DNA from 2 places in the Colwellia sp. RE-S-Sl-9 genome. Region 2 is predicted to be linked to the other one. Evidence: predicted binding sites of a transcription regulator. Region 2 holds the regulator's gene; the other holds the start of a gene.

Region 1 (16,084 bases), 2.0 Mb from region 2:
CACAGTCATCGTCTTCAACTTCTACCTGACTGTCGTCAGCACCATCTCTAGTATTGTGATAATACATTGTTTTTATACCTAACTTATAAGCCGTTAATATGTCTTTCAACACTTGTTTAATAGGTACTTTTCTACCTTCAAAACGTGACGGATCATAGTTAGTATTAGCTGAGATGGTTTGATCGATAAATTTCTGCATAATACCGACTAGCTCTAAATAACCTTGGTTACTTGGAATATTCCAAAGTAATTCATAGTTATCTTTTAAATTAGCGTAATCAGGTACAACTTGTTTTAATATGCCATCTTTACTTGCTTTAACACTTATAAGACCACGAGGTGGTTCGATACCATTGGTTGCATTAGATATTTGTGATGATGTTTCTGAAGGCATTAATGCCGAAACTGTAGAGTTTCTTACACCAAATTCCATAATATCAGCACGTAAACTATCCCAGTCTAAGTGGAGTGGTTCGCTAACAATTTTATCAATCTCTTTTTTGTAAGTATCTATAGGTAAGATACCTTTTGATAATCGAGTTTCATTGAATTTAGGACAAGCACCCATTTCTTTAGCTAGGTTGTTACTGGCTTTTAATAAATAATACTGTATTGCTTCAAATGTTTTATGAGTGAGGTTATTTGCACTTCCATTCGAATAATACAAGCCATTTTTAGCTAAATAATAAGCGTAGTTAATAACACCAATACCTAATGTACGTCTACCAACCGTCGCATTTTTAGCAGCCGGCATTGGGTAGTCTTGATAATCTAGTAAACTATCTAGAGCACGAACAGCTAAGTCAGCTAAATGGTCAAGCTCATCTAAGCTTTCAATAGCACCTAAGTTAAAGGCTGAAAGTGTACATAAAGCAATTTCACCATTAGGATCATTAATGTCGTTCATTGGCTTGGTTGGTAGTGCTATTTCTAAACACAGGTTACTTTGCCTAATAGGTGCTTGTTTTGGATCAAATGGACTATGCGTATTACAGTGATCTACGTTTTGCAAATAGATACGACCTGTACTTGCACGCTCTTGTGCAAACAAGGTAAATAACTCAATCGCTTTTATACATTTTTTACGAATGGATGGATCAGCTTCATATTTTGTATATAAGGCTTCAAACTCGTCTTGATCTTCAAAAAACGCATCATATAAACCGGGTACATCGCTTGGACTAAATAAGGTAATAGACTCACCTTTAATTAAGCGTTGATACATTACTTTATTAAACTGAACACCGTAATCTAAATGACGAACACGGTTTTCTTCAACACCACGGTTATTTTTTAAAACCAGTAAACTTTCAACTTCTAAGTGCCACAATGGGTAGAATAAGGTAGCAGCGCCGCCGCGAACACCACCTTGAGAACAACTTTTAACGGCTGTTTGAAAGTGTTTGAAAAATGGAATACAACCGGTGTGAAACGCTTCACCATTTCTAATTGAGCTACCTAAAGCTCTAATACGACCTGCATTAATACCAATACCTGCACGTTGTGAAACGTATTTCACAATTGAGCTAGATGCCGCATTAATCGAATCTAAACTATCGCCACACTCAATAAGTACACAAGAAGAGAATTGACGAGTAGGAGTTCTTACACCTGCCATAATGGGCGTAGGTAAAGAAATTTTAAAGGTAGATATAGCGTTGTAAAAACCTTCAACATATTTTAAACGTGTTTCTTTTGGATATTTTGCAAATAAACACGCAGCAACAAGTATGTATAAGAACTGGGCACTTTCGTAAATTTCACCACTTACACGGTTTTGAACAAGGTATTTACCTTCTAACTGTTTTACAGCCGCGTAGCTAAAATTTAAGTCTCGGCGATGGTCTAAAAACTGCTCCATTGCTTCAAATTCATCTTGCGTGTAATCCGTTATTAAGTGTTGGTCATATTTACCAGATGCAACTAAAGAAATTACATGTTCATATAACTTAGGCGGTTCGAATTTACCGTATGCTTTTTTTCGTAGATGAAAAATAGCTAAACGAGCAGACAAAAACTGATAGTCAGGTGTTTCTTCTGATATTAAATCAGCGGCTGATTTAATAATGGTTTCATGAATATCTGCTGTTTTAATTCCATCATAAAATTGTATATGTGATTTTAATTCAACTTGAGATACGGAAACATTATTTAATCCCTCCGCGGCCCAATCAATAACTTGATGGATTTTTTCTAAATCAATGGGTTCTTTTTTGCCGTTACGCTTAGTAACAAAAAGGTTGTTATTCATGAAAGACCTGTAATTAATTTATAGTTCTGCTTGTTCGTATGTGAACATTTATAATAATTAAACCCCACCTAGTGCTTGTGGATAATAAATACACTACATGTTGGGGTTTTATAAAAACTGATCACAAGATAGTGAGGTTTTAGGGCTATTGCAAGTGTTAAAATTTAATGTATTTAAGGTCATGCTCTACTATAAAAATTCAGTTAGTAACAACTAACTTAGTAAGGCGTTTTATTTTTGATTTATGAGAAACGCAATGCTTTTTTTAGGTTAATTATTTTCTGTTATTTATTTTAAATAAATAACAGGTGTACATAAAATGTACGTTTGTTTTTTAGTCGTTAATGTTTGAATTTTCATCAAATAAATTACAAATTGAACACTTGTTTATTTTATCGTCGCCATTATGTCTAGTGGGTTTAAAGTCATAGCGTCAGCTTGCCACTGTTCACATTCATTAATATCTAAAATATATCCCCATTGCGCTATTATTGTGTACATGTTTGCGCTATTGCCAGCCTCAATATCTCTAAGGGCATCGCCAACATATATGCATTTTTTGGGATCGCTATTCATTTGTTCGCATGCAAATAAAATAGGAGCAGGGTGTGGTTTACGCTGAGGCAGGGTATCTCCAGCTATTAATGTTTTACATTGATCGAATTGCGGAAATTTGGGCACTAAAATTTTAGATAAGTATTCAGGTTTGTTCGTTACAATTCCCCAAGGAATATTCATTTCATTCAATGAGAATAATAATTTTTCTATATTAGGGTATAACTTAGTATGAACAGCAATATTTTGTTCATAGTAATTTAAAAATTCAATGCGCAGCGCATTAAAATTAAATTCCGAAAGTCGTTCTCCAAACCCTAACTCTAATAAACCCTTCGCACCGTCAGAGGCAATTGGTCTGTACTTTTCTCTGTCGACAGGCTCAAGACCTTTATTTTTTAATACATAATTTAATGCTTCGCCTAGATCATTTGCGGTATCTAATAAAGTACCATCTAAATCGAATAATACTGCAGTATGCTTATTCATTCTTTTTCCTATGCTTGTTTTTGGAAACATAAAATATAGTTAACATCTAATTTTGATGTTAATTTATGATTTTCTGTTAATGGGTTGTAGTGAATTCCTACTGCATCAATACATTTTAAATTTTGATCTTCAGCCCATGAAATTAAGGTTGAGGGTTTGATAAACGAATCGTGGTTATGGGTACCATTAGGAACAAGTTTAAGTACTTTTTCTGCAGCGACTATGGCTAACAAATAAGACATGATGGTTTTATTTAAGGTGGAGAAAAACACAAAACCATTAGGTTTCACCATATCAGCACATGCAGAAATGATTGAAGAAGGGTCTGGAACATGCTCAAGCATTTCCATACAAGTTACAATGTCAAAGGCTTCAGGGCTTTGTTTGGCTTTCTCCTCTGCTGTTATTTTTTCATAATCTAACTTAACGTTAGATTCTAATGCATGAAGCTTTGCTATATTTAGAGGTTCTTCTCCCATATCAATACCCGTAACATTAGCGCCTAACTTGGCTAAGCTTTCGCTCAGTATGCCTCCGCCACATCCTACATCTAGTATGTTTTTATCAAAGAGATTATGTACATGTTGAATAATAAACTGACAACGAAGTGGGTTGATTTGATGGAGTGGTTTAAAATCACCAGTAAGATCCCACCATTGACTGGCGACTTTTTCGAATTTTTCAATTTCATCAAAATTTACGTTAATGTTTTTAGACATTTTATAGACTCATTGCAGAATGTTTTCATTGTTAATGATTCTAAATGAAAATGTGATTCAAACCTAGTAGCTTAAAAGTATATCCAGAGTAAAATTTAGCTTTTATTCTTCATTTGTAGTTATTTTTAGGTGAATTAAATTAATGGTTTAAAAAGTAGTCAAATCATCCTGTTTTTTACTGTTGTTCAAATATTAAACGTTTTGATGTTTTCTGTTTTAATTAATTAAAACAAGGCTTTATAAGTATTCATTCGATAAAAGTATATGAATATAATCGAGAGCCATAAAGCAGTATTGTCTTGTGAAATTTTATGTTAGTATGCCGTGTTAATTATAACTATAATTTCGAAAATTCTGATTTTGTTCTAAGTTAAGGGATACCATCGATTTATGACCGATCTGGCTAACAATATTTCTCCAATAAATATTGAAGATGAATTAAAAAACTCCTATTTAGATTACGCGATGAGCGTAATAGTAGGGCGAGCATTACCTGATGTTCGTGATGGATTAAAACCAGTGCATCGTCGCGTTTTATTCGCTATGAATGTACTAGGTAATGACTTCAATAAACCTTATAAAAAATCAGCACGTGTTGTTGGTGATGTTATCGGTAAATATCACCCGCATGGTGATACTGCTGTATACGATACTATTGTTCGTATGGCGCAGCCGTTTTCTTTAAGGTACATGTTGGTTGATGGGCAAGGTAACTTCGGTTCAGTCGATGGTGACTCCGCTGCTGCTATGCGTTACACCGAAATTAGAATGGCAAAAATTGCACATTCTATTTTGGCCGATTTAGATAAAGAAACGGTTGATTTTGTTCCTAACTATGATGGAACTGAGCATATTCCTGCTGTAATGCCTACACGCATACCTAATTTATTGGTTAACGGTACTTCAGGTATTGCTGTTGGTATGGCAACAAATATTCCACCGCATAACTTAACGGAAGTGATTAATGCTTGTTTGGCGCTTATAGAAAATAGTGAGCTGTCAATTGAAGAGTTAATTGAACATATTCCGGGTCCTGATTTTCCTACTGCGGCTATTATTAGCGGCCGTGCAGGTATTCAAGAAGCTTATAGAACAGGCCGTGGTAAAATTAAGATCCGCGCTCGTGCTTCTATAGAAGTTGATGACAATTCAGGTAAAGAAACTATTGTTGTTCATGAGCTACCTTACCAAGTTAACAAAGCACGCTTAATTGAAAAAATGGCTGAGCTTGTTAAAGAAAAACGTTTAGAAGGTATTTCTGCCTTACGTGATGAGTCTGATAAAGACGGTATGCGTATGGTTATTGAAGTAAAACGTGGTGAAGTAGGCGAAGTTGTATTAAACAATCTTTACAAATTAACTCAAATGCAAGTGTCGTTTGGTTTAAATATGGTGGCTTTAACAAATGGCCAACCTAAGTTGTTTAATCTGAAAGAAATGCTTGAAGCATTTATATTACATCGTCGTGAAGTTGTAACTCGTCGTACAATATTTGAACTTCGTAAAGCTCGTGAAAGAGCACATCTTCTTGAAGGTCTATCAATCGCATTAGCGAATATAGATCCGATCATTCAATTGATCAAAACTTCTCCAACACCAAGTGAAGCTAAAGAAAAGCTTACTTCTCAAGGTTGGGAGTTAGGTAATGTTGCTGAAATGCTTTCAGCAGCCGGTTACGATGCTGCTCGACCTGAATGGGTAGAGCCAGAATTTGGTATTCGAGACAATAAATATTACTTAACAGCACAACAAGCTCAAGCAATATTAGACTTACGTTTACATAAATTAACGGGTCTAGAGCATGAGAAAATATTAAACGAATACAAAGAGCTTCTTGATCTTATTGCTGAGTTGTTACACATATTAGCGACTCCTGCGCGTTTAATGGAAGTTATTCGTGAAGAACTTGAAGACATTCGTACTGAATTCGGTGATGAACGTAGAACAGAAATTAGCTCTGCGTCCCATGATTTATCGATGGAAGATTTAATTTGTGAAGAAGATGTGGTTGTTACACTTTCTCATGAAGGTTACGTTAAATATCAAGTTCTAGCCGATTACGATGCTCAGCGTCGAGGCGGTAAAGGTAAAGCTGCAACTAAAATGAAAGAAGAAGACTTTATTGAAAGACTTCTTGTCGCGAATACTCACGATACTATTCTTTGTTTCTCTGATAGAGGAAGAATGTATTGGCTTAAAGTTTTCCAATTACCTCTAGCAAGTAGAACAGCGAGAGGGCGTCCAATTGTTAATATTCTTCCATTAGAAGCTGATGAAAGAATTACGGCTATTCTACCAGTACGTGAATACGAAGAAGATAAATTTATCTTTATGGCTACAGCCTCTGGTACTGTTAAGAAAACTCGCTTAACTGAGTACTCTCGTCCAAGAGCAAATGGTATTATTGCGATTAATTTACGTGAAGACGATACGCTAATTGGTGTAGATATCACTGAAGGTGATAACGACATTATGCTGTTTTCTGATGCAGGTAAAGTTGTACGCTTTACTGAAGGTAAGAAAAACCCTGATGATGCTAACTTTGTTGTGAAACCTGTAGGTCGTAACGCAACAGGTGTTCGTGGTATGAAGTTAGAAAACGACGAAAAAGTTGTGTCTCTTATCGTTCCTCATAATGATGGACCTATATTAACCATTACTGAAAATGGTTTTGGTAAGCGTACTTCATTAGAAGAATACCCTGCGAAGAGTCGTGCTACTAAAGGTGTTGTTTCTATTAAAGTCAGTGAGCGTAATGGTAAAGTTGTTGGTGCTGTTCAGGTAGAAGAACAAGACGAAATCATGTTGATCACCGATAATGGAACATTAGTACGAACTCGTGTAAACGAAGTGAGTGTTATCGGACGAAATACACAAGGTGTTCGTATAATCCGTACTTCTGAAACGGAATTAGTTGTTGCTCTTCAACGTATTGATGAAATTCAATCAGATGATGCCGATGAAGATAACGATGGAAGTGGTGTAGATGAGTCATCATCACCAGAAGTCAATGCTGAAACACCTGCAGAGTCAACTCCTAGTGAGTCATCCGACGAAGCTGGTGAAGATATAGAATAGCAACGGCCACACAATAAAAATAAAAGGGCGGTTTAACCGCTCTTTTTTATGTTTAAGTTGGTATTAATAAATAATACCAATCGCAATAACCCATTGAGCATTTATACTCGTTTAAATGGCCAATTACATCATTATTTATTTAATAATTAGAACACTGCTTATTAAAATAAATGCCTCGCCTACAGGACGTAGGTGCTTAGGTTCAGTTTGGAACGATGAACCTGTGTATTTGACCATTTATTCTTTGTATAAAAATAGGTTAATTCATTAATGCGTTTGGTATAAAAGTGAATAAGTCAGTTTGATTTGCTTCTAAGTAAATTAGCATGCTTATTAATATAACAAAATTTCAAAAGGTTAATTTAAAAATGTCTGGTGTTTATAATTTTTGTGCTGGCCCTGCAATGTTACCCGTTGATGTAATGAAAAAAGCGCAGCAAGAGTTTATTAATTGGGAAAATATGGGGAGTTCTATAATGGAATTGAGTCATAGAAGCCCTGAGTTTATGGCTGTAGCAGCCAATGCAGAAGCAACACTTCGTACATTAATGGATATTCCTAAGAATTATAAAGTGCTGTTTTGTCATGGCGGTGGCAGAGGGCAATTCTCTGCAGTTCCTCTAAATTTATTACCTGAAGGTAAGAAAGCTGATTATATTGTATCGGGTTCTTGGTCCAAAGCAGCAGCAGCAGAAGCGGCTAATTTTGGTGAAGTGAATGTTATTGATATAACGCGTGAAACTGAAAGCTCAAAATCTATTATCCCTTTAAATGAATGGCCTTTATCGGCTGATGCTGCTTATGTACATTACTGTCCAAATGAAACGGTTGATGGCTTAGAAATTTTTGAGTTACCAGAAACAAATGGTATTCCCTTAGTTGCTGATTTATCGTCAACCATCCTTTCAAGAAAATTTGATGTTTCAAAGTTTGGGCTTATCTATGCCGGCGCTCAAAAAAATATTGGACCATCGGGTTTAACTATAGTTATTGTGAGAGACGATCTTATTGGTCATGCTGCTAAAGCAACTCCTTGTATCATGAATTATAAAACATTAGCTGATAACGACTCTATGTATAATACGCCTCCTAGTTATGCATGGTATTTAGCTGGACTTGTTTTTGATTGGTTAGCTGATCTAGGTGGTGTTGAAGCAATTGAAAAAGTTAATGCTAAAAAAGCTCAACTTCTTTACAGCTATATTGATGACAGTCGTTTTTATAAAAATAACATAGCAAAAGAATTTCGTAGTTTAATGAATATACCATTCTGGTTAGTTAATGAAGAATTAAATAAATCGTTTTTAGCTGAAGCAGCAAATGAAGGGCTTACAGCGCTTAAAGGCCATCGTATTGTCGGTGGTATGCGAGCAAGTATATACAATGCAATGCCTTATGAAGGTGTAGAAGCATTAGTCGCGTTTATGAAAAAATTTGAACAGGAGAATGGATAAAATGGAACAGTTAACATTAAATCCTATTAAAAAAATTAATGGTGAAATTTTTTTACCGGGTTCAAAGAGCTTATCGAATCGCGCATTGTTAATCGCCGCGTTAGCTAATGGTGTTACTAAAATTACTAACTTACTTGTTAGTGAAGACATTGAACATATGCTTAATGCTTTAGCAACGCTTGGTGTAAAGTATACTTTAAGTGATTGCGGTACTGAGTGTACAGTGGTAGGAAATAACGGTTTTTTTAATACGGATAAACCTTTAGAACTCTACTTAGGAAATGCTGGTACAGCTATGCGCCCTTTATGTGCAGCATTGGCTGCTAGTGAAGGTGAATTCGTATTAACAGGTGAACCAAGAATGAAAGAGCGACCTATTGGTCACTTGGTTGACGCACTAGCACAACTTGATGCTGATATTGAATATCTGGAAAATAAAGACTATCCGCCAGTAAAAATAACCGGTAAAGCGTTAACTGGTAATACTGTTACTATTGATGGTTCAATTTCTAGCCAGTTTTTAACCGCTATACTTATGATTGCTCCCTTGTTAAAAACCAATACTAATATAGAGATTAAAGGTGAATTAGTCTCAAAACCGTATATTGATATTACTCTTGATATTATGTCTAGGTTTGGCATTAAAGTGCAAAACAATGACTATCAATCATTTACTGTACAAGGTAATCAATCTTACCAGTCCGTTGATCGTTACATGGTTGAAGGTGATGCTTCTTCAGCGTCATACTTTTTAGCTGCCGGTGCAATTAAAGGTGGTGAAATTACGGTGCACGGTGTTGGTAAATTAAGTGTGCAGGGCGACAAGCACTTTGCTGATGTACTTGAGAAAATGGGGGCAGAGGTTAAGTGGAATGATGAGTCAATTACTGTTATAGGCAAACCGCTTATAGGTATTGATATGGACATGAATCACATACCTGATGCTGCTATGACTATAGCAACAACAGCACTTTTTGCTAAAGGTACGACAACGATTAGAAACATATATAACTGGCGCGTAAAAGAAACAGATCGATTAACGGCAATGGCAACTGAACTTAGAAAAGTAGGGGCAGAAGTGATCGAAGGCGAAGACTTTATCACAATAACACCACCAGCTTTATTAAAGCATGCTGAAATAGATACTTACAATGATCATCGCGTAGCTATGTGTTTCTCTCTAATAGCATTGAGTGATACGCCTGTAACGATTAATGATCCAAAATGTACAGCGAAAACGTTTCCAGACTATTTTGATAAGTTAGCACAAGTTTCTTGCTAAAAATCTTACAAAAAAAACTTTTACGCGATTTGATAGGTTAAATCCCGTATAATTTCGCCGATTTTCGATATTAGGAGAAAGATGTATGCAGCAAAACGTTCCAGTAATCACTATTGACGGACCTAGTGGCGCTGGTAAAGGTACTGTGGCTCGTATAGTTGCAGAAAAGCTTGGATGGCATTTACTTGACAGTGGTGCTATTTACCGCGTTTTGGCTTTAGCGACTCATTATCATCAAGTTGATGTTAATGAAGAAGAGCCATTAATACCAATGGCTGCTCATTTAGATGTTCAGTTTGAAATCAGTAGCGAAGGAGACAGTAAAATCGTTCTCGAAGGAGAAGATGTTACTGATACTATTCGTACTGAAGAAATAGGTAAATTAGCCTCTCAAGTGGCAGCATTTCCCAGAGTAAGGGAAGCCTTATTAAGAAGACAACGCGCATTTAAAGTGTCACCTGGCTTAGTTGCTGATGGTAGAGACATGGGAACAGTTGTTTTTTCAGATGCACCAATTAAAGTATTTTTAACAGCAAGCGCGGAAGAAAGAGCGCAACGTCGATTTAAACAGTTGAAAGAAAAGGGGCTTGATGTTAAAATCGGGCGCCTTTTGGATGACATACGTCAACGAGATGAGCGAGATCAGAATAGAGATGTCGCACCGTTGATCGCAGCTGAAGGGGCGTTAGTTATTGATTCTACGGATGTTTCTGTCGATGATGTTGTTGAAAAAATACTATCTTTTTCATCAAAAATACTATCATAACTTAAGAAAATATTATTTGAAGCCTAACTGTACGGATACGCTAGGCATTATTAACAACCCCATGAAACATGTATGTTGATTGGATTATAAGCTGAGTTCATAAAAACATTATGACTGAAAATTTTGCACAACTTTTTGAAGAAAGTTTAAAAGAAATCGAAACACGTCCTGGTTCAATCATTAAAGGGACTGTAGTAGCAATCAACAAAGACAACGTTTTAGTTGATGCTGGATTAAAATCTGAAAGCGTTATCTCAATCGACCAATTCAAAAACACTTCTGGTGAGCTTGAAATTAGTGTTGGTGATGAGATCGACGTAGCTTTAGATGCTACTGATGATGGTTTCGGTGAAACAATTCTTTCTCGTGAAAAAGCAAAACGTCACGAAGCATGGCAAGTGCTTGAAAAAGCATATGAAGAAAAAGAAACTGTTATCGGTGTTATCAACGGTAAAGTTAAAGGTGGTTTCACAGTTGAAGTTAGCAATATTCGTGCTTTCTTACCTGGTTCATTAGTAGATGTTCGCCCAATTCGCGACACTGCTCACCTTGAAGGTAAAGATTTAGAATTCAAAGTTATTAAGCTTGATCAAAAGCGTAATAACGTTGTTGTATCTCGTCGTGCTGTTATTGAATCTGAAAGTAGTGTTGAACGTGATGCATTATTAGAGTCATTAGCTGAAGGCTTAGAAGTTAAAGGTATCGTTAAAAACCTTACAGACTACGGTGCATTCGTAGATTTAGGTGGTATTGACGGTTTACTACACATTACAGATATGGCTTGGAAGCGTGTTAAACACCCTGGCGAAATCGTAAATGTTGGTGACGAAATTCAAGTTAAAGTACTTAAATTTGACCGTGAACGTACACGTGTTTCATTAGGTATGAAGCAGTTAGGCGAAGATCCATGGGTAGCTATTGCTAAGCGTTACCCTGAAGGTGCTAAACTTTCTGGTCGCGTAACTAACTTAACTGACTACGGTTGTTTTGTTGAAATACAAGAAGGCGTTGAAGGTTTAGTTCACGTTTCTGAAATGGATTGGACTAACAAAAACATTCACCCATCTAAAGTTGTTAACTTAGGTGATACTGTTGAAGTAATGGTATTAGAAATTGACGAAGAACGTCGTCGTATTTCTCTAGGTCTTAAGCAATGTATCCCGAACCCATGGGAAGAGTTTGCTAAGAACTTCAACAAAGGTGATAAAGTATCAGGTAAGATCAAGTCAATCACTGACTTTGGTATCTTTATTGGTCTTGACGGCGGAATTGATGGTTTAGTTCACTTATCTGATATTTCATGGGCTGGCGGTGAAGAAGCTGTTCGTGAATACAAGAAAGGTGATGAAATCTCAGCTGTTGTACTACAAGTAGACCCTGAGCGTGAGCGTATTTCTTTAGGCGTTAAGCAAACTGAAGACGATCCGTTTAACCAGTATCTGACAGACACCAAAAAAGGTGCTATTGTTAATGGTAAGGTTGTTGAAGTAGACGCTAAAGGCGCTAAAATTGAGTTAGCTGAAGGTGTTGAAGGTTATTTACGTGTTGCTGATATTTCACGTGAACGTATTGAAGACGCTACAACTGAATTATCTGTAGGTGATAGTGTTGAAACTAAGTTTGTTGGTGTAGATCGTAAGAACCGCACAATCAGCTTATCAATCAAAGCTAAAGACCAAGCAGATGAACGCGAAGCAATGGACTCTCTAAACCAAACTGAAGAAGATTCTGGTTTAAGTGCTATGGCTGAAGCGTTTAAAAACGCTAAAGTTTAATAGCTAACTAAGTAATAAAGGGAAGTGAAAGCTTTCCTTTATTTTGAATCCATTTACGCGTAAGTTAAATCATCACTGGAGGTTTAAATGACCAAATCTGAACTGATTGAAAAGTTAACTGATAAGTTAAGTCACTTGTCTGCTAAAGATGTAGAGCAATCAATTAAAGAAATTCTTGAAATGATGGCGCAAACTCTGTCTAAGGGTGACCGTATTGAAATTAGAGGTTTCGGTAGTTTTTCACTACATTATCGTGCTCCGCGTATTGGACGTAACCCTAAAACAGGTCAATCTGTAGAGCTTGAGGGTAAGTATGTACCTCACTTTAAGCCTGGTAAAGAGTTACGTGAAAGAGTTAATCTTTCTATTGCTTAAGTAGTTATAAGAGTTTATTAAGCTCTATGCTTTCAAATGAAATGGCATGCTATATAGCGTGCCATTTTTTTATATTACACTTTATTAAAATATAAGAGTTTATTGTGCGTTTATACTTAACGGTTATTTTATTTCTTATTTTTTTGGCTATAGCTTTCGTGTTTGGTAGCCAAAATGACCAAATGCTGACACTTAACTATTTAATTGCAAGAGTCGATATTTCGGTTGCTGCAACAGTGAGTCTTTTTACTATTATTGGTTTCATTCTAGGTTTATTATTTTGCCTATTATGGAAGTTAATCAATGTAGTTTCCCCTCGAAAATCATCAAAAAATAATTCTTAGGACTTTTATATGGAATGGCTTTTTTTATTGTTACCTGTAGCTGTAGCATATGGTTGGTTCATGAGAGGTAATAGCCTCAAACAAAATGTTTACACAGAAAAAGAAGAATTATCAAAAAAGTATTCTACAGGTCTAAATTATCTATTTTCAAATCAACAAGATAAAGCGATTGATTACTTACTTGAAGCATTAAAAGTTGAAGACGATTCAGTTGAAGCTCATTTTGCAATGGCAAACTTGTTTAGAAAACGCGGTGAGCTTGATCGCGCATTAAAAGTACATGAACATTTGGTTAAACAAAAACATCTTCCAACGAATGCGCAACAACAGGCGGTTTTTGAATTAGGAAAAGATTTTTTAAGTGCCGGTTTATATGATCGTGCTGAAAATATGTTTAATCAATTATTAAAATCTAAAGTATACGGGCTAAAGTCATTAAGTTTTTTGATGCAGATTTATCAGTCAACAAAAGATTGGCATCAAGGTATAAAGTTAAAAAAATCTATTCTTAAAACTAAAGATAAAAAGCTTAAACATAATTTAGCTAATTTTTACTGTGAATTAGCAACCACTGCTTTAGCAAAGGATGAGTTTATTGAAGTTATAGAGCTGTTAGAGAATGCCTTAGCTTTAGATCCTGATTCATGCCGTGCTAATTGGTTAATGGCTAAAATATACGAAAATCATCAACAATATGATGAAGCTAGCCAATGTTATCGTGATATTTATAAACAAGACAAAGAGTTTTTTCCTGATGTTATAACTAAAATGCAACATTGTTATAGTGAATTGGGTGAAGAAGAAGAATTTTATAAATTTATAAGACAAGTTTATGAAGAAACAGGAAGCTCAAGTGCTTTGATAACTTATCTTGAATACCTTGAAAAAACATACACATTAAATAAAGCGAAAGAGTTTATCTTACTAGCTTTAAAAAGAAGACCAACTATTCGTGGTTTTAAGCACTTTGTTAAAATGCAAATGACAGAGTCAGAACAAGAAAGCGCTACCGAACACTTAGATGTTATTAAAGAACTCATCTCTGAATATTTAAAGCTTAAACATAGATATAGCTGTAGAACGTGTGGCTTTAACAGTAGTACACATTATTGGTCTTGTCCGTCATGTCATGATTGGGAGCAGCTTAAACCAGTTAGAGGCCTCGAAGGCGAATAATTACTCCTTTTCTGTGTTTTAAAGTTCAACAGCTGCATCGAAAGTACCCATTGACTAACGTCAACTCAGTGTTTTCTCTTTGCTCTAGAACTTTAATACTTTGAAAAGTGTAATTATGATTTTTATATTTTTTGAATGTACGCTTGATTAAAGAATTAAAGAATTAAAGAATTAAAGAATAGGGAACTCCATGTTTGATCCAAAAGTTGTTGTTGCATTAGATTTCGATAAAAAAGCAGATGCATTATCATTTGTTGATAAAGTTCAGCCGAGTGATTGTCGCTTAAAAGTAGGCAAAGAAATGTTTACTTATTTTGGTCCTGAGTTTGTAAAAACATTAACGAATAAAGGCTTTGATGTTTTTTTAGATTTAAAATTTCACGACATTCCTAATACCGTAGCAAAAGCGGTTAAAGCTTCTGCTGATTTAGGCGTATGGATGGTTAATGTTCATGCCAGTGGTGGTAGTAAAATGATGATTGCAGCTAAAGAAGCGTTAGTTTCTTATAAGCAAGATGCGCCATTGTTAATTGGTGTTACGGTATTAACAAGTATGGGACAAGATGATTTATTAGGTTTAGGTATTACTAAAACGCCTGCAGAGCAAGTTATGGCATTGGCTACGTTAGCGAACCAAAGTGGTTTAGACGGTGTTGTATGTTCGGCTTGGGAAGCTGAAGCATTAAAACAATCTCAAGGTAAAGAGTTTAAGTTAGTAACCCCAGGTATTAGGCCTGCCGGTTCGTCTGCTGATGATCAAAAAAGAATTATGACGCCAAGAGAGGCTATTGATGTTGGAGTCGACTATTTAGTTATCGGTCGTCCAATAACAAAAGCAATTGATCCTCATAGTGTTTTACAAAGTATTAACGCTTCGCTTATATTTTGATCTCCATGATAAAATGAATAATAAACTTAAAAATGGATTAATTAGGTTCGCTAATTAATCCATTTTTGTCATTAAATTAAATAATCCAAATCGCCGCTAATATAAAAGTAGCAATCCAAATTGTTTCAACCATCATTAATACTATAGGTTTAAAACCAACACATTTAAGTTTGGCAAAATTTGATTTCATTCCTATGGCGGTTATTGAAACAACCAAAGCAAAGCGTGAAAAATTCGTCGCCGGCTCTAAAATAATTTCAGGTATAGTAATAAAAGAATTAATGAGCATTAGTATGATAAAGGCGATTAAAAATCCTGGAACTTTAGCTGCTTTAGCATTGCTATTATTTGTATTTCTATTTAATTTAATAATAAATAACATAGCAAGTACAACCGGCATTAAAAAGCTTACTCGTACCAATTTAACAAGTGTTGACATATCACCGGTTTCTTCAGAAATAGAATAACCAGCCCCTACAACTTGTGCTACATCGTGTATCGTTCCACCTAAGAAAAATCCAGAGTCTATATCGTTTAACCCTAAATAAGTCACTATAATAGGGTATACAACCATGGCAATTGTCGATAAAGACGTAACACCAATGATCGTGACTAATGTGTCTCTTTCTTTGTCTTTATGCTCTGGTAGTATCGCTGTAATGGCCATTGCTGCAGAAGCACCACATATAGCAACTGATCCCCCTGTAAGAGCACCAAAGCTTTTACTTAACTTAAACTGTTTTGATAATATAACACCTAGGCAAATGGTACTTGCGATGGCTAATACCAAGATAACAATAGCTTCCCAACCCAAAGATACAAGGTCGTTTAGGGCTATCCTTAAACCTAATAAAGCAACACCCACCCTTAAAATAAAAGTCGCAGCAAATTCAATTCCTTTTTTACAAGGTGAATCTTCGTAAAGAAAGGA
Region 2 (16,084 bases):
TTGGCAATATCTAATAAACCTGCATCTTTCGTTAGTCCGTATGCGATAGTTACGCCATTCACTAATTCGATAGTGTCGATGCCTTTACTTTTTATCGCATCGTTAATTGGAAAGAATAATTTGTTGTAGCTCAGCTGAATCGTGGTATCTATCGCTTTTAATAAAATACCATCGCGATATTCGAATATTTTACGTTCAGGTTCATTCGTTTGAATTGCTTTTGCAAAAGTAACAAAAGGCATTAAGGCATAACGTTGATAATATGGTCCTTCGTTGTAATAACCTTGAGGTGAAAACAATTCATCAAGTTGTTTCATAAAGCCGCCTTTACCTGATTTTTCTAAATCGTAAAGTGCTTGTTCAACCCATTCTTGCTCACCTAAAACATAACCTGTCATGCCTACAGCAGCGGTTGTCCAAGTACCATGATTATGAACTTTATTAAAAGTAGCCGGCGACTCTACCGATAAAAATCTTACGATAGGACGAAATAAACCGGTTTCAATTGTGTTTTTTTCAGCGGTGTTCAGCGAAGCTAAAATAAGGTCGTAAGCTTGGCTGGTATACACTAACCAAACGGCTTCATTTAAACTTTGCCAAAATAGTTTACCCGGGTTTTGTTTGCCTATTTTTCTTTTAGGATGAGGAGGTAAAGTAGGATACAAGTCAGCGTAAGCAAGTAGCATATCGCGAACATAGTCAGCATATTTTGCTTCACCTGTTAATTGGTAAATAACGCCAGCATCGTACATAACTTTGTAGTTTTTCTTATGACGTTCGTGGGTATAACCACCACCACCATCTTTTGGTACAGGTACGGTAATCACTTGCTGTAATTGTTGATCTACCCATGCTTTATTCGCTAGGTAAGCGTCTTTAAATTTACCTTGTTGATGAATGGCAGCTTTCATTGCAACAACATCATCAGCATTAATCACCAATGTAGGATGCGATTTAGCTGATACAGCCGTTGACGATAAACATAACGCCGCAAATACTAAAACAGAGCGTATTAAAACTTTAGTTACACCACTCGGTAATAAAGCCGCTAATAAGGTAATCGAATACCTCTGTGTTAAGGATTGTGTTGTCATCATTAAAGTACCTTATTGCCTTGTAAAATTGCCGTATGTGGACCTTTAACTCGTAATTCCACGATAATAGGTTCGGCTGTTTTATTTAGAGTGTTATTTGTTATATGTGTAACAGGCTCCCCTACGGTATGCTCAACATTAATTAAGGCGCTATCAATAAAGGTATTACCTTCAAGGTTAGTTACTTGCACCCCATGTAACTGCAGTGCAGATTTCGACTTGTTGCGTTTACCCTTACCTACATTAGTTATCATGTTGTTTTTGAAAAGTATATGTGGACCAAAAGTACTTTCGTCTGAACCGCCGCGATATAAGTTAACCAAAGTACCTTCAACATTTTTAAAGGTGTTGTTCTTCACATTTAAATATTCTGCGTTATAAATACCTAAATCATCGGTTTCTTTATTTAATCTAAAAATGTCACCCGTAATATTTTCAAAAACATTACTTTGAACATCTATTGATAAAGCGAATGCTCTGCTACCTGAATCAAAAAAGTGAAATGAATGGTTAATATCGAGATCTTTAATCACGCTATTTTTCATGGCAAAGCGATAGTTTTTAAACATGCCCCATTTAGCCGTTCTCACAAAAGTATTGCCCGAGTAATCAGCACTGTTTTTACCACTAACAACAATACCGTCGATACTTAAACTGCCACCATTATTAATTTCAAATAACGTTGAGCGACTAAAATCTACTAGCACCTTATGTTGATTTTTAGCTTTAATTGAAAGCGTTTTATCGAGTTTAATAATTTTTTCTACGCTATAGCTGCCATTTTCTAAAACTAAAGTATCGCCTGACTGAGCTTGCTCAACGGCTTGATATAACGACTCACCGCCCGCTTTAACCGTAGTTATTTTACCTGTACCAAAAGCAACTTCAGGTTCAGTTTTTTTATACCACGTAGGGCCAGTTTGATCTTTTAGCGTGGGTTGCAAGTCTTTCGAAACCCCTGCAGAGCTAGCTGAATAATTACTTGGGTATAACAAGCCGTTAGCAGCTCGCTTTAACACAACATTTTTTTCTGATATACCTGACGTAATTTTATTATTTTTCAATTTATTAGAAATATTATCGGTAAAAGTAATACCGCTAATATCGTCAAATACAGAAAATGGCGCTTTGTTGTTTTCATTAACAAACAGGTTGTTTTTAATGGTACTTTTGATAGGAACAGCTGTACGCTCTGCATCACTACCTGCGGCTAAATGAACATGGTCAACATTAATCAATGTGTTATTGGCTATTTGTGCATTAACCACTTGATGATAACGATTAATACTTGAGTTAGGCACACCATTCATTACCGTTAAACCACTACCAAAACGGTAGCCAGTTAAACCTTCTAAATAATTATTTTGCACAACTTGGTCACGGTTAATCACTCTAATACCGCCGGTATGGTCAACACCATTACCAAAAAATACGTTGTTTTTAATAATGTTTCCATTTCCGTGGCGAAGCGTTAACGTGCCACGTGATTCAAAAAAGGTGTTATTAAGAATGCTATTTTTACCCGATTTAACTGAAATAATTTCAACTTCGCCGTTACAACGATCAAAGTAGTTATTCTCAACCGTAGTAAATGAGTGAGTTAATGAATGATGACTGGTACCAATTCTTAATGTTTCGCCACCGTTTGAACCAAAGATAGGACGAGGGCCAAAATAGTTATGATCTATTCTATGATGATTTTGTTGGCTTTCTTCTGTAGTTAAACGCACAGCAACCGTAACGCCTTTATTACGTTTACCCACTAAATGGTTGTGGTCGAAACGATTATATTGACCATAAATACCGACCCAATAATCTGATTCAAATCGGTCTGGGTTACTGTAATTGTCAATCACCACTTCCGTTACACGAGAATAATAAGCAAGATCTTCTTTGTTACGTCTAAACGAAATCACTTCACTACTTGGCGTAAAACCATTTTTAAATACCAAGCCAGATACAACTAAATATTTACCGGCTAAACGTAAGTTAGAAGCCCCCGATAAAATAACCTGCCCTTTAGTTTCAGCTTTAAGAGTTACTGGAGAGTTTTCAGTGCCCATAGCTTTAAACACTATTTCAAAGTCTTGCCAAACACCGTTAGCAAGTATAACCGTGTCACCTGCTTTTAAATCTTTAGCGGCAGCAAAATATTCTTTTTGATTTTTCACTAATATTTCATTACGACTTTGTGTGTTGTCAGCCCCACATGATGCAATAAGTAAAGTGGTTAATATAAAAACACATAAACGAGTAAACGTTAGCTTTTTATTATGATTGTTCATTAATAACTCTCTTGTAATTTAGCAAGTATCCAAATTAATTTTCGCTTTAGTGGCGTGATTCGTTGGATAAGTAATGCATGAATTCTTCAGTAACGCTTCTAGTAATGAAAAGGTTTACTGAAAAAATGGAGTTCTACTGAATAAAACAAGATAGAACTCCTTTATTTCTAATTAGTTAGATAATAGTAGAGTTTTCCTCTATTAGTTAACCTAGGTTTCAGTAAAGTTGCACCAAACAATGCACCTTTATTTATTGTATTTATACGGCTTGCTTTTAACGCTGAACTTATTTTATTTAACTTATTTTTGTTCCTGCTCATGTGATCCCCCCAGATTGTATTTTTAAGTTTTAATTGCTTTTAATTTTTTCTTAAAATTTTAGTTATTTTAACAGCCTGCTAAATCTAACCAATCACCACACCAATTGTCAACCATTTTGTTATACCAATTAAATTAAAAATACTGTACACTTTATTACCAAAGAGATTTAAATAAAGACAAACCACATTAATACCAAAGCATAAACATAATTTAAAATCGAAAAAATATAATGTCTTTGCTATGGGTTTTGTAAATAGATACTATATAAACACTGTATTTAGTATTGCTAAAAAATTAAGGGAAAGAAAAATGAAGAATCGTCGATTATTTTGGCGTATCGTCGAGAATATAGAGGCTTCTATCGATAAAGGTGATTTTACACCTGGAAGTCGACTTCCTCCTGAGCGGGAACTTGCAGAAAGATTTGATGTAAGTAGACCGACTATTCGCGAAGCCATAATAGCACTTGAAGTGCGAGAGAAGGTTGAAGTTAAAACTGGCTCAGGCGTATACGTGTTACAAACTGCAACTCAAAACCATAAAAATCAAAACATCAGTGCATTTGAATTAACACAAGCAAGAGCATTGGTTGAAGGTGAAGTGGCAGCTTTAGCGGCAACCGGTATCACTGACGATGAATTAGAGGCTTTGCATAAAACTCTGGTTATGATGGAAAACCCTAAAGACGCGAACAGCATTGAAGAAGCCGACAAAATGTTTCATAACATTATTGCAGGCGCAACACGTAATGGTGCGATGATATTATCTGTTAACAACTTATGGGCGTTGCGAGAATCAACAAATGAAATTATTGACGATTACAAAAGCGTTTGTAGTACAGACAACAACCTTACGTTAACTGAACACACAGCCATTTATAACGCATTGAAAGAAAAAAATGCGACTAAAGCTCGCTTAGCCATGCATCAACATTTCAATCGCTTAATTAATGCTTTATTTGATGCCGTTGAAACCAGAGCATTAGAAGAAGTTAAAAGAAAAAATAGTGAAAAAAGAGGTTTATACTCTTTAGAAAGCTTAATTAAATAAACGTTAAAACCAGAAGGTTAACCAAACAAGGTTAGATAAATCAGTTATTTACTAACCTAACACCTAGTATTTGTGCTCAAAAACTTACCTTCAAAGCTAAAAATCTGTTTTTAAACTTCCAAAAAAAAGGCCTCAAAAAGAGGCCAATGAGCACTATAATTTATCACTGAGTATTGCCCGCTAGTTGTTCTAAAATATAACAACTAGCAGGCATTATCCGATCACTTCTCTAGTTTAAGGAAGTAATCAAAAATCTCTGGAACATTCCCTCTACCCATATCAGCATCACATGCTGCTTGTAGGTTTGCAGAGGTACCTTCAGCAATTTGAGAGCGTGTACCTAAATCACGGACCATTTCAAGGAAATAGCCTAAATCTTTATTCGCATTACCAATCGAGAAGCCTAGATCACTTACACCATCAACAGCGTAGTTTTTACAAAATTGCATAAAAGGTGAACTCGACGGGCCTGACGACATAATTTCAAAAAGTTGTTGGCGATCAACCCCCGCTTGTTCTGCTATAGCAAAGGCTTGCGACATAGCTGCTACGGTTGTCATTCCCATAAAGTTGTTAATTAACTTAGTTGTATGACCTGAACCTAGTGCACCAAGATAAAATACGTTTTCGCCTTGTTGCTCTAATACCGGTTTAACTTTATTAAAAGTTTCTATATCGCCAGCGGCCATAATGTTAAGTAAACCATCTTTAGCGTGAGCTGGTGTACGCCCTAATGGCGCGTCAATCATTCCTGCGCCTTTAGCCGCAAGGTCTGCACCAATTTTACGTGTAGAAGCCGGAATAGAAGTACCAAAGTCTACTAATACAGAACCTTCTGACATGCCCGCTAATACGCCGTTATCGCCGTAAACTACCATTTCAACTACTTTCGACGTAGTCAGTGCAAGCATTACAATGTCGCTTTTCTCAGCTAATTCTTTACCTGAAGTAACTTCAGTGGCATTACCACGAGCAATTACCGTTGCAACAGCATCTTTATTAAGATCCATTACATTAACTTGAAAACCACGTTTTTGCAGATTTTCAACCATGTTGCCGCCCATTAGGCCAAGCCCGATGAAACCTATGATAGGTTTTGTCATATCTAACTCCTAAATATATTGGTGTTGTTTGTCTAAGTCTAAAATCGCTAACGCCACGTTGGACGTAATATTTTCTTTATAAAAGAAAAATTCACTTAAAACTCAGATTAATGTCTGAATAAATAACCCATTGCACTAATGCTTTGTGAATCAGCTTTATAGGGAAGCACCATTGATAAGAGTGCATGTAAAATTCCGCTATAAATCCAGATTTAATAAGTTTGAGTACAAATACTAATCTCGCTCTAACCTAACTGACCATAAAAGCTAAATAAAAAACACATCTGTATATTTATTAGCCTCACTAAACACTTTAAAAATTCTAATATTAAGTGTTCTTCAGTTTTACAAAAGATATTACCAGCTAAGCAATACTAACCAACAATAAAATAAGTGTCAACCAATTTATGATTTATTGTAATACCAATAACAATTACCTATAGAAAAAAAACATTACCAATAATATTTACCTTAATAGAAATAAGGAAAACGGGATTAAATAAGAAATGAGAAGTGAATAAATAAAAATTCATAAAAAAAGCTTCAATATTGAAGCTTTTTTTATGGTAGGAATAGAGTATAAAGGTTATTCAAGAACGTATTGGCTAATTAAACGATTAAAACCAACAATATCGAAACTACCTTTAATTTCGAAATTAACTTGGCCTAATTCACTGATATATAATTGTATTTCGCAATCTAAATCTAACGTGCCTGAAGTCTCAATAGAGAATGCATTAATTTTGCTGTAAGGAAGAGAGGTATAATCAACTTTAGATCCTGTAATACCTTGCACGTTGGCTGAAATTACACGTTTATTGGTGAATACCACTTGATCTCTAATACTTTTGAACGTGGCAAAAATCGTTTCGTCGTTAATTAAAAAGGCATGAAAGTCTTCTCTCGCATCTTCATTATCAATTCGCTTTAGTTTAAATACAGATGAATTTTTAAAATCGATCATAAATAATTCCTTTTTCGAGGCTGTTGTCAGAGATAGTTACCTTAACCTGAAGATTTTCAATGCACAACGAATTTACTGTCATGTTTTCAAACGTTAAACAGCTCCATTTTCATAAATTGTAAAAAACTGATCGCGATTTGTAAGTTGTACTTACATTATTACAACACTTTGTAAGTATTAATAATTAACGAACATCATAAAATAATCGAATCAAAATACTTATAGGAACTAATAATGAAAGCTGTATTCACCATGATATTTGTAACAACATTAGCGGCATGTTCTTCAACAGCCATAATCCCTGAAGCTAATAGCGTAAGATTAACCCATAATGAACCTGGGCAAGAATGCGCATTTTTAGGAGATATTACAGGTAGCCAAGGCGATTTTTTTACGGGCTCCTTTACCTCTAATGCTGATTTAGAAACAGGGGCACGTAACGATCTAAAAAATAAAGCCATGATGCTTGGCGGTGACACTATTTATATTTTAACGCAAAGAGCTGGTCAAACAGGCCATTATGATGATGGATTTGGCGGCGGAAGCCAACAAACCAACGTAACATTATCTGGTAATGTTTATAAGTGCCGTAAGGAATAACCGTGATCATTTCTAAATAGTTGAATGGTTGAATGGTTGAATGGTTGAAGGCTCTAATTTACACAGAGACAAATAAAAAACGCTACCTCAGTAGCGTTTTTAAGTTACATCACTTAATACTTATTAAGCTTACTCAGCAATATATTCAACCACTTCTAAACCAAAGCCTGATAAAGAGTGATATTTACTTTGCGAGCTTAATAAACGCATTTTACTTACGCCTAAATTAGATAAAATTTGTGAACCTACCCCAACATTACGTGAACCCACATGACGTTTAACTTCTTTAACCTGTTCGCCAGCGTCTTGTTTTGCGTATTTTTCAACTTGCGCGATCAATGTTTCTGTTGATTCATGCTTACCTAGCAATACTAAAACACCACCTTCATCAGCGATTCTTTTTAACGCATCAGCCATTGGCCATTGTGAAACACTTTCGCGCTCGCTAAATAATAAATCTCTAAAAGTATTCTCAAGATGTACACGTACTAAAGTTGGCTCATCAGCTTTAATTTCACCTTTTGTTAAAGCAAAATGTGCCTGTCCGTCAATCGTATCTTTAAATACAGTTAAGTCAAACTCACCAAAAGCTGTAGGTAATTTACATGAAGTTACACGTTCTATTGTAGTTTCGTTAGCATTACGGTATTCAATTAAGTCTGCAATGGTGCCCATTTTTATACCGTGCTTTTCAGCAATAACTTCTAAGTCTGGGCGACGCGCCATAGTGCCGTCTTCATTTAATACTTCCACAATAACTGCTGCAGGTTCTAAGCCAGCTAATCGAGCTAAATCAACAGCAGCTTCAGTATGACCAGCTCGATTTAAAACGCCGCCATCTTTCGCCATTAACGGAAAGATATGCCCTGGTTGAACAATACTTAAATGGCTAGCATTCGGTCCTACTGCCGCTAAAACTGTTTTTGCTCTGTCTGCTGCTGAGATACCCGTTGTTACACCTTCAGCCGCTTCAATTGATACAGTAAAGTTTGTGCTAAATTGTGCGTTGTTGTTGTCTACCATTAACGGTAGCTTTAACTGTTTACACTTTTCTACAGACATAGGCATACAGATCAAACCACGACCATGAGTGGCCATGAAGTTGATTGCTTCAGGTGTTACCTTTTCAGCAGCCATAATGAAGTCGCCTTCATTTTCACGGTCTTCATCATCCATTAAAATAACCATTTTACCCTGAGCTATATCATCGATAATCTCTTGTGGGGTATTTAATTTCATATTTACCTCTTTATTTGATAAAACCATTGCGTGCTAATAGTTCATGCGTAACACCTGATTGTTGGTTATTTTCAGCTGTTTTGTGTGTTAGCAATCTTTCGATATACCGTGCTATCAAATCAACCTCTAAATTCACTTTAGCGCCCACTTGATAACTGCTAATAATTGTTTGTTCAGTAGTATGCGGCACGATAGTTAATCTAAATTTATTATCCGATAAACTATTTACCGTTAAGCTTGTGCCGTCAATAGTTACAGAACCTTTCTCGGCAACATATCCGGCTAAATCATTAGGCATTGATACCCAATAATGAATGCTATTACCATCATGTTCAACTGCTACTATTTCAGACAAAGCATCAACATGCCCTGAAACCATATGCCCACCAAAACGCGTAGTGGGTAACATAGCTTTTTCTAAGTTAACCTTTTGACCACTTTTATAATGAGCAAAGCCAGTACGCGCTAAGGTTTCGTTAGAAACATCAGCACTAAAGCTGTTTGTGCTAAAATCAACAACCGTTAAACAAATGCCATTAGTGGCGATTGAGTCACCTAATTTTACATCGTGCATATCAAGCTGACCGGTTAACACCGTAATACGCGCACCTTGAGCATTGATTTGAATAGTACCTATTTGGCCTACGGCTTCTATAATTCCTGTAAACATGAATAACTCTTGTTAATTATGTATCGTTAAATTGATTATTTAAGTTAATTTTTAGCTATTTTTGCTGTTATACGTATATCTTTTCCAACCATGCGTACATCTGAAAACGTTAGTTTTTTCGCTTGCGATAATGTTTCAATGTTAGGCATGTTAAGTAAACTTTTACCGTCTGCTCCCATCAATTTAGGCGCTTGAAAAAGAATAAGTTCATCTACTAAATTCTGCTCAACAAAAGCCCCTGTTAATTTAGCGCCAGATTCAATAAGTACATCATTAAAGCCACGTTCACCTAAAATAGATAAAACAGCTTTAAGATCTAACTTGTTTGACGTTAAACCTTGCGCATAAGGAACGCTTATATGTTCTACAAAATATGGCCACTTATGGCTATTTTCAATGTTATGAGTAAATATAATTACAGGAGATTCTGTTTTAAAAAGATCTAATTCTGGCGACAATCTATTTTGAGAGTCGATAATAACGCGAATGGGTTGTCGTAAAGTATTTTCACTATAGGTATTTTTAAGCTCGCCGAGCTCATTCCAGCGAACATTCATTTTTGCATTATCAAATAATACAGAATCAGCACCGGAAATAACCGCACAACTTTGTGCACGTAAGCGCTGTACGTTTTGTCTCGCTTCAGGCGATGTTATCCATTTACTTTCACCACTTGCCATAGCTGTTTTGCCATCAATACTCGCCGCTAATTTACAACGAACATAAGGCAGCTTAGTGGTCATTAGCTGAATAAAACCAACATTTAACGCTTTTGCTTCTTGCTCTAATAAGCCATGTTGCGTAGTAATACCCGCGCTTTCAAGCATTTTAAGACCATTCCCCGACACTTGAGGATTAGGATCTACCATGGCAGCTATTACATATTTAACACCTGCTTTAATTAAACCTTCAGCGCAAGGTGGCGTTCGACCATAATGGCTACAAGGCTCAAGCGTTACATAAGCTGTAGCACCTTTAGCTAAACTGCCCGCTTGTTTAAGTGCGTTAACTTCCGCATGCCCAAGGCCTGCTTTAACATGATAACCTTCGCCCACAATTTCATTGTTTTTTACCAATACACAACCCACTCTGGGGTTAGGCGAGGTCGTATAGTGAGCACGCTTAGCTAGCGATAATGCTCGCTGCATATACTGATAATCTTGCTTTGAAAATGATGTCATAAACTTTAATATAAACTCAGGTTAGCTACTTTTTTCATCACCTAAACGGGCAATTTCTTCACCAAATTCTTTAATATCTTCAAACGAACGATAAACCGAAGCAAAGCGAACATAAGCCACTTTATCTAAATATTTTAGCTGTTCCATAATGGTATTACCTAGCATTTCGCTAGAAATTTCGCGTTCGCCTGTTGCGCGTAATGTCGATTTAACTCTATTGATAGCAAGCTCAACATTTTCAACACTTACCGGTCTTTTTTCTAATGCTCGTACTAAACCATTACGCATTTTGTCTTCATTAAACGGTTCTCTTGAACCATCTCGCTTAATGATTTTTGGCATAACAAGTTCAGCTATTTCAAACGTTGTGTATCGTTCGCTACAAGCTAAACATTCACGTCTTCTTCTAACTTGATGTCCATCAGCGACTAATCTTGAATCAATAACTTTAGTCTCTGTTTCAGAGCAAAAAGGACAATGCATGGTGTGATCCTATAACTGATGTTAAACCATTTTATTTAATAAAATAAAAATGGCCGCTAATGCGGCCATTCTATTCGATATTAATAATTCAAACTACTGTTTAAAAAATTAACCGTAAACAGGGAAACGAGAACAAAGCTCTTTAACTTTACCTTGAACCGCTGTAATAGTTGCTTCATTAGTAATATCGTCAAGAATATCACAAATCCAGCTTGTTAATTCTTTAGTCTCTTCAACACCAAAACCACGACGTGTAATTGCTGGTGTACCTAAACGTAAACCTGAAGTTACAAACGGTGAACGTGGATCATTTGGTACTGAGTTTTTGTTTACGGTGATATGTGCTTTACCTAATGCAGCATCGGCATCTTTACCGGTAATGTCTTTATCAATAAGGTCAAGTAACAATAAATGGTTTTCAGTGCTATTTGATACAACTTTATAACCACGATCTTGAAGTACTGACACCATAGTTTTAGCGTTATCTAAAACAGCTTGCTGATACGTTTTAAATTCTGGCTGTAAAGCTTCTTTAAATGCTACTGCTTTTGCGGCAATAACGTGCATTAAAGGACCACCTTGGCCACCTGGGAATACAGCACTGTTTAATTTTTTATAGATGTCTTCATCATCACACGCAGAAACAATTAAACCGCCACGTGGGCCAGCTAATGTTTTATGTGTAGTTGTTGAAACTACATGAGCATGTGGAACTGGGTTAGGGTATAAACCAGCAGCAACTAAACCTGCAACGTGAGCCATATCTACGAAGAAATATGCGCCAACTTTATCTGCAATTTTACGCATGCGAGCCCAGTCAACAATACCTGAAAATGCTGAGAAACCACCAATGATCATTTCTGGTTTATGTTCTACCGCTAAACGCTCTAATTCTACGTAATCAATATCACCGGTTTCTGGATCTAAACCGTATTGAAAAGCTTCATACGACTTACCAGAAAAGTTTACGTGTGAACCATGCGTTAAATGACCACCATGAGCTAAGCTCATACCTAATACTTTACCGCCTGGAGTAACTAATGCTTGGAATACTGCAGCGTTTGCTTGTGAACCAGCATGTGGTTGAACGTTAGCATATGTTGCACCAAAAAGTTCTTTAGCGCGATCAATAGCTAATTGCTCAGCTACATCTACGTATTCACAACCACCGTAATAACGCTTACCTGGGTAACCTTCAGCATATTTATTCGTTAATTGTGAACCTTGAGCTTCAAGTACACGAGGGCTACAGTAGTTTTCTGAAGCGATAAGCTCGATGTGCTCTTCTTGGCGAACAGTTTCTTTAGTGATTGCTTCATACAATTCAGCATCGAAATCTGCGATATTCATATCACGTTTAAGCATGTAAAATCCTCAAGTAGTCAGCCAATAACTCTACGTAGGCTGTGGGGTATAATTCAATAAAAAATCAATAAAATTTATGGGCAGTATTTTGCCTGAAACTAGCTATTTTGTACATGCTAAAACAAACAAATGTTAGTCGATTTAGTAATCTAATATATCCTATAGATCCTAGTAACGTCTAAAAAACAACAAACCACAATAAAACAAAATATAATACGGAATAAAAATTAAATCAACGAATTTAATTTCACTTATACATAAAACAAATACATATTATAAAAATAACGACTTATTTGATTGAGCACAATACAGGAAAAAAGACGTTAACTTAACGCTAAAACTACTTTTTCAGATTTTAATCGTAGCGAAAGTATGATCACTAGTGCAGCGGTTAATCCAATAGTCACTAAGGCTGTACCTGCAAAGGCTGCCCAGTTAATCGGAATACCTTTAAATAAATCGTCCATTAATAAAGATTGCCCAGAAACAGGTAACCAATCTAACCATTGAGGTTTATCATCAATAAACATAAGAGCAACAGGGATCATCGCGGGTAACATGATAATCATACTGACGGTTGATTGTGCTTCTTTAAAACTCTTTGCCTGAAAGGAAACAAATAGCTGTAAAGCTGAAGCAAAGAAACTAATCGGTAATAACAATAAAATTAAAAATAACACCATGATAAAGTCGAGGTTAAATGTTGCGCCAATTTTAGTTAAATCGACAAAGCTGACTGAAAAAGACGTGAGCACTAACGTTAACGTAACACCAATTATAGAGATAGTACTGGCACAACAAAGCTTAGCGGCAACTATTTTAAAGGTGCTTACCGGTTGGCAAAGTAGCATTTCAAGTACATTACGTTCTCTCTCGCCAGCACTTGAGTCAATAGCGACGGAAAGGCCCGACATAAAAGCAGCCATTAATACATACAAGCCCAACATTAAAGAAATAAACATAGCATTACTGCTTGGCTGTGCAGTATCTTGATCGTTAATTTTTATAGGTCGTAAAATACGTGGGTCTATCCCTCTAACAATTAACCGCTTGGCACCTATACTTTGTGCATATTGATTAATTTGATTTTTAATTCGTCTGATAGGCGCATTCAATGCTTTTTCACTAAAATCAGCACGTAAATTGATGGTAATAACCCGCCCTTCTTCCATATATTCAGCAAAATTTTCTGGAATAATGAGTTCAATATTACGCTCTGTCCAAAGGTTTTTGATATCTTCTGGTGCGTCGGTTAATGGGTAAATATTATTTTGCTTAAGTTGTTTAATTAACTTAGGTGCGAAACTTTCGCCTGTTACATTTAAATAAACAGGCGGCGTTGCCACCATTTCTTTGATCATGGTTTTTGACAATACTAAAATCATAACAGGTGCGAGCATAGCCATGGTCATGGCAACCATAAGCGCACGCTTATCGCGAAAGGCTTCTTTAAATTCTTTTATTAATAACGCTTTAAACTGAATCATGCGGCAACCCCTTCGTCAGATCCTATTAATTTAACAAAGGCATCTTCTAATAATGCTTCGCCCGCTAAGTCACATAGCTCAGTAGGTGTTCCTTGTGCGGCTAGTTTGCCGTTAGCTACAATAATGACGCGATCACATAAAGCAGCGACTTCTTGCATAACATGAGACGAAAATAATATGCAGTGACCTTTGTCTCTAAACTTAGCTAAGTGATTACGTAAAACACGAGTACTCATTACATCTAAACCACGAGTTGGCTCATCTAAAACAAAGTTTTGTGGTTGGTGAACTAAAGCTTGCGCTAGGGTAACTTTCATTCGCTGACCTTGAGAAAAACCCTGAGTTTTACGGTGTGCGAGTTCTTCCATTTCAAGATCTTTAATAATGTCTTCAATCGCTTGATGTTTAACTGCGCCTTGCAAACCATGAATACTTGCAAAATAATCTATTTGCTCGTAAGCGGTTAGTCGTTCATATAATCCAAATTTATCAGGAAAAATACCTAACTTAGCACGAGCTTCAATAGGTGACTTGGTAACCTGTATCCCATCAATAGTAGCGGAGCCAGAATCCGCTTTTAATAAACCATATAATGTACGTAAACAGGTGGTTTTTCCTGCTCCGTTAGGTCCTAAAATTCCAGTAATTTCGCCATCTTTTGCGGTAAAAGACAAACCGTTTAAGGCGATGACTTGTTTCTTTTTAGCGCCTAAAAAAGATTTATGTAAATCATTAACTTCAATCATAATTATTTCCTTATATGCTGCCGTTTAGGCTTGTCATAAATGACTCAGCAGGTATATCTAACAAACACGTTTGATCCACTTTTTTAGGATCTAAATGTTGTAAAAATTCATTAATCATTGCTACACCACAAGCGGAAGAAGCCACAATATGCGCACTGTTTTTTGAAATAATATGATGGCTATTAGGTAAAGTACTCGCTGACTTTTCGCCATTGCTTGGCGGTGTAACGGGATCTAAATCACCCGACAATATTAAGGTAGGAATATTAGCCACTACGGGCTTGTAAAAAGCTTCATCAACCTGATATTTTGGCCATACATCACAAGCTGTTTTAAAAATAGCGTGGCTACTACCACCATCAAAACTATTGTTGCTGTCTTTAACGCGCATATCATGGGTAATTCTTGGCATATCTTCATTACATACAATATTAAACGTTAGTCCCACGTACATGTTTATAGCACCTTCTCCTGCAGAAATAATTCCTACTAATGGCTGGTAGTTTTCCAGAAAGGCTTGATGAATAATTAAAGGCACTATAGTGCGAGTTTCTGTACTGTAAAGTTGCTTAAATAGCGTATTGATGAATTTTCCTTTACTTAATTTAAAAGGCGTTTTAGTGCCTAATCGAGGATGACTTATAGATAAAGCAACCACTTCGTTAGATAAACGCTTAATAACAGTTTCAAACTCTTCTTTTAAATTAGGGTAGGCTTTATTACAGGTTTCTTCATTAGCGCAATGTTCAAGCAATAAGTTAAATGATCGCTCTGAGCTCAAACCAAATAAACCGATAGGTACTTCAATCGGCCCTACGCTATCTAACACAACACTTTTAATATTTTCGGGAAATAAACGCATATAAGTAAGCGCCGCTCTTGTTCCATAAGAGCCACCATAAAGATTCATTTGCTTGTAACCTAATGCTTCTCTTACTGCATCAAAATCACGGATTGCATTTTCTGAGTTGTATTGGCTTAGCTCGTTAGTTTCTTTTAATTTTGTAATACAATCTAGCGTTTCTTGTTCAGAAAACTCTTCAGGAATCATGCTATATAAATTCCCTTTGGTAGCTTCATCACACAACATGGGTTGAGATAAACCAGTACCTCGTTGATCAATTAAAATAATGTCGCGTGTTTTTCTAATTTCTACAAAGCTTCGACGTATATGTGCTGCTAATTCAACAGCTGCTTGACCTGGCCCCCCGGCAAGAAACATAAGTGGCGCATTATTTTTTGAGCTATCAATCGCTGGTAACACAGCATAATTAATGGAAATATTTTTGCCTTCAGGCTTATTGTAGTTCTCGGGGACATTTAAAGTGCCACATTTTACTTGCGAGCGAATACCATCAATGTGGCAGTTTTCAACAGCAGAGTTTTCTTCATTCGCCAACGCAGCATTAGCTGTAATACTTAACAAAAATGAAAATAGAACGAATCTTGTTTTCTTCATTACTTTCCCTTGTAAAAATTTTAAATTTGGTGTCTAT

Evidence for each region. Region 2 encodes NrdR, which represses ribonucleotide reductase genes. Its sites were predicted from a motif close to AAACACNANATNTNGTGTTT; they were not measured.
Region 1: a site for NrdR is predicted at 2,340-2,359, ahead of nrdA (class 1a ribonucleoside-diphosphate reductase subunit alpha). Genes of this name have one in related genera too.

The regions. Positions count from the first base shown of each region.
Region 1 is NZ_CP182631.1:279,163-295,246, forward strand. Features, by position in the region: gene nrdA (class 1a ribonucleoside-diphosphate reductase subunit alpha) at 1-2,251, opposite strand, end outside; gene ACM9HF_RS01195 (HAD-IA family hydrolase) at 2,639-3,295, opposite strand; gene ubiG (bifunctional 2-polyprenyl-6-hydroxyphenol methylase/3-demethylubiquinol 3-O-methyltransferase UbiG) at 3,304-4,014, opposite strand; gene gyrA (DNA topoisomerase (ATP-hydrolyzing) subunit A) at 4,405-7,092, shown strand; gene serC (3-phosphoserine/phosphohydroxythreonine transaminase) at 7,461-8,546, shown strand; gene aroA (3-phosphoshikimate 1-carboxyvinyltransferase) at 8,548-9,828, shown strand; gene cmk ((d)CMP kinase) at 9,914-10,594, shown strand; gene rpsA (30S ribosomal protein S1) at 10,705-12,369, shown strand; gene ihfB (integration host factor subunit beta) at 12,457-12,744, shown strand; gene ACM9HF_RS01235 (hypothetical protein) at 12,927-13,088, shown strand; gene lapB (lipopolysaccharide assembly protein LapB) at 13,098-14,264, shown strand; gene pyrF (orotidine-5'-phosphate decarboxylase) at 14,455-15,153, shown strand; gene ACM9HF_RS01250 (YeiH family protein) at 15,230-16,084, opposite strand, start outside.
Region 2 is NZ_CP182631.1:2,235,293-2,251,376, forward strand. Features, by position in the region: gene ACM9HF_RS09560 (heparinase II/III domain-containing protein) at 1-1,097, opposite strand, end outside; gene ACM9HF_RS09565 (chondroitinase-B domain-containing protein) at 1,097-3,379, opposite strand; gene ACM9HF_RS09570 (FadR/GntR family transcriptional regulator) at 4,010-4,750, shown strand; gene ACM9HF_RS09575 (NAD(P)-dependent oxidoreductase) at 4,972-5,853, opposite strand; gene ACM9HF_RS09580 (PH domain-containing protein) at 6,440-6,817, opposite strand; gene ACM9HF_RS09585 (DUF4156 domain-containing protein) at 7,052-7,417, shown strand; gene ribBA (bifunctional 3,4-dihydroxy-2-butanone-4-phosphate synthase/GTP cyclohydrolase II) at 7,547-8,656, opposite strand; gene ACM9HF_RS09595 (riboflavin synthase) at 8,667-9,326, opposite strand; gene ribD (bifunctional diaminohydroxyphosphoribosylaminopyrimidine deaminase/5-amino-6-(5-phosphoribosylamino)uracil reductase RibD) at 9,371-10,507, opposite strand; gene nrdR (transcriptional regulator NrdR) at 10,529-10,990, opposite strand; gene glyA (serine hydroxymethyltransferase) at 11,099-12,355, opposite strand; gene ACM9HF_RS09615 (ABC transporter permease) at 12,679-13,842, opposite strand; gene ACM9HF_RS09620 (ABC transporter ATP-binding protein) at 13,839-14,588, opposite strand; gene ACM9HF_RS09625 (alpha/beta fold hydrolase) at 14,599-16,047, opposite strand.